DNA from 2 places in the Pseudomonas sp. ASL9 genome. Region 2 is predicted to be linked to the other one. Evidence: predicted binding sites of a transcription regulator. Region 2 holds the regulator's gene; the other holds the start of a gene.

Region 1 (2,199 bases), 690 kb from region 2:
GCCCAGGTTGTGCGGGGCCATAGGTGTGGTTGGAAAGCCTTTACGTTTGCCCAGTACCAGGCAAGCAACCAGACCCGCAACACCGGCGTTGATGTGAACCACCGTGCCGCCAGCGAAGTCGAGGACGCCCCAATCACCCAACAGTGCGCCCGGACCGCCCCAGACCATGTGCGCGATTGGCGCATAGACCAGCGTGAACCAGATGCCCATGAAGATCAGCATCGCGGAGAACTTCATGCGCTCAGCGAACGCACCGACGATCAACGCGGGAGTGATGATGGCGAATGTCATCTGGTAGGTGACGAACACCGCTTCAGGGAACAACGCGGTCGGGCCAGTGATGCTCGATGGCGTCACACCAGCAAGGAATGCCTTAGCCAGGCTGCCGAAGATAGAGTTGAAGTTAACAACGCCCACCTCCATCCCAGTTGTGTCGAATGCAATGCTGTAGCCGTAGATAACCCACAGAATGCTGATCACACCCGTAATGGCGAAGCACTGCATCATGACCGAAAGAATATTTTTCGAGCGAACCATACCGCCGTAGAACAGGGCCAGGCCAGGAATGGTCATGAACAGCACCAGCGCTGTCGATGTCATCATCCACGACGTGTCGCCAGAATTGAGGACGGGGGCAACCACCGGATCAGCCGCCAGGGCCAAACCAGGGATGAAAAGGGACAACAGGGCTCCTAGCCCTGCGAATTGACGCAGAGTCATATTGTTTTACTCCTGGGGCGTGGGGGTTGGCGGCTTAGATTGCGTCGGTATCGGTTTCGCCGGTACGGATGCGAATGGCCTGTTCCAGATTCACTACGAAGATTTTGCCGTCACCGATCTTGCCAGTGTTAGCTGCCTTGGTTATCGCTTCGATAACCCGATCCAGATCCTTGTCATCGATCGCAACATCGATTTTCACCTTGGGCAGGAAGTCGACTACGTATTCCGCACCGCGATACAACTCGGTGTGACCCTTTTGCCGACCGAAGCCTTTGACTTCAGTGACGGTGATGCCCTGCACGCCGATCTCCGACAACGATTCGCGCACGTCATCCAATTTAAATGGCTTGATGATGGCAGTGACTAGCTTCATGAAACTTTTCTCCCGAATTGGTGGACTTGCCCCAGGAAAACAAACCCGACTCAAGTCTAAGCGCAGTGCCTGGCTTTGTAACGTGTCGGTCGCTTTAAACAGCCCCGATCAATTCCAGAGAACCGCTTCTGACGAAACACTTCCCCGCTCCGCCTGCCGCACTGCAATCGTCACAGCGACTGCATCAGTGCATGGGTCATATGCCACTAAGCAGAAAGCTTGCCATCTCCTGAAAAACCATTAAATACAAGGCCTTGGATAACACTTCCTTTTCCGGTCTGCGTTTGTGGCCATCAAGTCGCACAACAACAGTGCGTATGCACTCGCCCCTGTGCGCGAAAAGCGTGCAGGCTGGGTGAGCCGAATGGACTATAGACGCTCCGTGATATACTGCCGCCCATCTGTTTTCGGAACCCTGACCATGCTCGCGCCCAAAGCTTTCCTAGACGCCCTGAGCGGCCACGCCTCTCGCTTGTTCAATGGCGAAACGCCCATCCCGCGCAACGAATTCGAAACCCAATTCAAAGCCCTGCTGCAAAGCGGCTTCAGCAAGCTTGATTTAGTGACTCGCGAAGAATTCGACAGCCAGATGAGCGTCCTCGCCCGCACCCGCGCCCGTCTTGAAGCGCTGGAAGCAAAAGTGGCCGAGATGGAAACGAAACTGACGCCACCGGCGGAGTAACAACCGCACGACTTCTGGACGTCCACCGCTCAATCCCGCTGGGAGCGAATTCATTCGCGAAAGGCTTAACGGGGAGCAATAGGACTACCGTATCAGCCCATTCGCGAATAAGACTGCGTGTCCAGAGTGCTCCCACACCGGGCTATCCATTCACACCCTGTATCGATTCCCCTCCCCAGCTTCCCCTCGAATTCCTGCAGGATGCGGTTCTTCAGACATCAAGGAATGATCATGTCTCTCGCCATCGTGCTCAGCCGCGCTCAGGTGGGTGTGGAAGCGCCCGCCGTCACCGTCGAGTGCCATCTGGCCAACGGCCTTCCTGCGCTGACGCTGGTGGGCTTGCCTGAAGGCGCGGTCAGGGAAAGCAAGGATCGGGTCCGCAGTGCCATCCTCAATTCCGGCCTCGAATACCCTGCCCGCAGAA
Region 2 (2,199 bases):
GAACGCCGCCGCGTGGAAATCGCTCGCGCGTTGGCGACCTCGCCCAAATTCATCCTGCTTGATGAGCCGTTCGCCGGTGTCGACCCGATTTCGGTTGGCGATATCAAGCAGATCATCTATCACCTGAAAGCCAAGGGCATCGGCGTACTGATCACCGATCACAACGTTCGTGACACCCTGGATATTTGTGAAACCGCTTATATCGTCAACGATGGGCAACTGATCGCTGAAGGTGATTCAGCAACCATTCTGGCCAACCAACTGGTTAAAGAGGTTTACCTCGGCCATGAATTCCGCCTGTAAGTTCTGCGCTGTTTCGCTCTCCATAGGCGGCGGACACTAGGGTTTAGCGCTGACAAAAACATTAATTGTCAGCACACCCTAGGCAAACACTTAGGTTTCAGGCATATAATTTGCTTAAGTTGGCGCTTCGGCGCCCTGTAGTGGATGGCGCATGTGCGCCGGCGAATAAGGTGTTAAGCCCCTGCCATGAAACCATCGCTAGTCCTGAGAATGGGCCAGCAGCTGACGATGACACCGCAGCTGCAACAGGCCATCCGCCTCCTCCAACTGTCGACCCTGGACCTGCAACAGGAAATCCAGGAAGCGTTGGAGTCCAACCCTATGCTGGAACGCCAGGAGGAAGGTGACGACTTCGACAACGCTGATCCGTTGGCCGACAACATAGAGAAACCTAATCCTGACGTTCAGGAACCCACCTACCAGGAAGCTGCCCCGACGGTGGACAACCTGGAAGAGGGCGACTGGAACGACCGTATTCCCAACGAACTGCCAGTCGACACCGCCTGGGATGACGTGTACCAGACCAGCGCCAGCAGTCTGCCCAGCAACGATGATGACGAGTGGGACTTCACCACCCGCACATCGGCCGGCGAAAGCCTGCAAAGCCATCTGCTGTGGCAATTGAATCTGGCACCCATGTCCGATACCGATCGGTTGATCGCCGTCACGCTGATCGACTGCATCAACAATCAGGGTTATCTGGACGAGTCGCTTGAGGAAATCCTCGATGCCTTCGATCCGGAAATGGATGTCGAGCTGGATGAAATCGAAGCGGTTCTGCACCGGATCCAGCAATTCGAACCCGCAGGCATCGGCGCCCGCAACCTGAGCGAATGCCTGTCGCTGCAATTGCGTCAGCTGCCTGCGAAAACTCGCTGGCTGGCCGAAGCACAGCGCCTGGTCTGTGACTTCATCGACCTGCTCGGCAGCCGTGACTACGGCCAACTGATGCGGCGCATGAAACTCAAGGAAGATGAGCTGCGCCAGGTCATTGAACTGGTGCAGAGCCTGAACCCGCGTCCAGGCTCGCAGATCGAATCCAGCGAGGCAGAATACGTTGTGCCCGACGTGATCGTGCGTAAAGACAATGAACGCTGGCTGGTAGAGCTCAATCAAGAGTCCGTGCCCCGTCTACGGGTCAACCCTCAGTACGCAGGGTTCGTCCGCAGGGCCGATACCAGCGCTGACAACACGTTCATGCGCAATCAGTTGCAGGAGGCACGCTGGTTCATCAAAAGCCTGCAGAGCCGCAATGAAACGCTTATGAAAGTGGCCACGCAGATCGTCGAGCACCAACGCGGCTTCCTCGAGTACGGCGACGAGGCAATGAAACCACTGGTTCTGCATGACATCGCCGAAGCGGTCGGCATGCACGAGTCGACGATTTCACGGGTGACCACGCAAAAATTCATGCATACCCCGCGCGGTATCTACGAACTGAAATATTTCTTTTCCAGTCACGTAAGCACCTCTGAGGGCGGCGAGTGTTCCTCCACAGCCATTCGCGCGATCATCAAAAAACTGGTTGCTGCGGAAAATCAGAAAAAGCCGTTGAGTGACAGCAAGATCGCTGGTTTACTGGAGGCACAAGGCATTCAGGTAGCCCGTCGTACCGTCGCTAAATACCGCGAATCACTTGGGATAGCACCTTCAAGCGAACGTAAGCGATTGATGTGATAACGGGCGCATGCCATAGCGTTCCAGTGGCAGGTATTCAAGCCTGCCTCTTTATGCACTGGCAACGAAGGAGAAGTTGTATGCAAGTCAACATCAGTGGACATCAGCTGGAAGTGACCAAGCCCCTGCGCGAATACATCGAGCTCAAACTCAAGAAACTCGAAGGGCACTTTGACAAAATTACCAATGTGCAGGTAACGATGGCGGTCGAGAAACTGA

What was found. Region 2 encodes sigma-54, which starts transcription at its own class of promoters, with help from an activator protein. Its sites were predicted from a motif close to ANTGGCATNNANNTTGCTNT; they were not measured.
Region 1: glnK (P-II family nitrogen regulator) is a predicted target of sigma-54. The motif match lies at 1,301-1,320, and genes of this name have one in related genera.

The regions. Positions count from the first base shown of each region.
Region 1 covers NZ_CM155277.1:3,184,610-3,186,808, reverse strand. The annotation lists gene AC1ME2_RS14630 (ammonium transporter) at 1-720, opposite strand, end outside; gene glnK (P-II family nitrogen regulator) at 755-1,093, opposite strand; gene AC1ME2_RS14620 (accessory factor UbiK family protein) at 1,515-1,775, shown strand; partial or broken gene AC1ME2_RS14615 (YifB family Mg chelatase-like AAA ATPase) at 2,007-2,199, shown strand, end outside.
Region 2 covers NZ_CM155277.1:3,872,221-3,874,419, reverse strand. The annotation lists gene lptB (LPS export ABC transporter ATP-binding protein) at 1-303, shown strand, start outside; gene AC1ME2_RS17935 (RNA polymerase factor sigma-54) at 490-1,980, shown strand; gene hpf (ribosome hibernation-promoting factor, HPF/YfiA family) at 2,061-2,199, shown strand, end outside.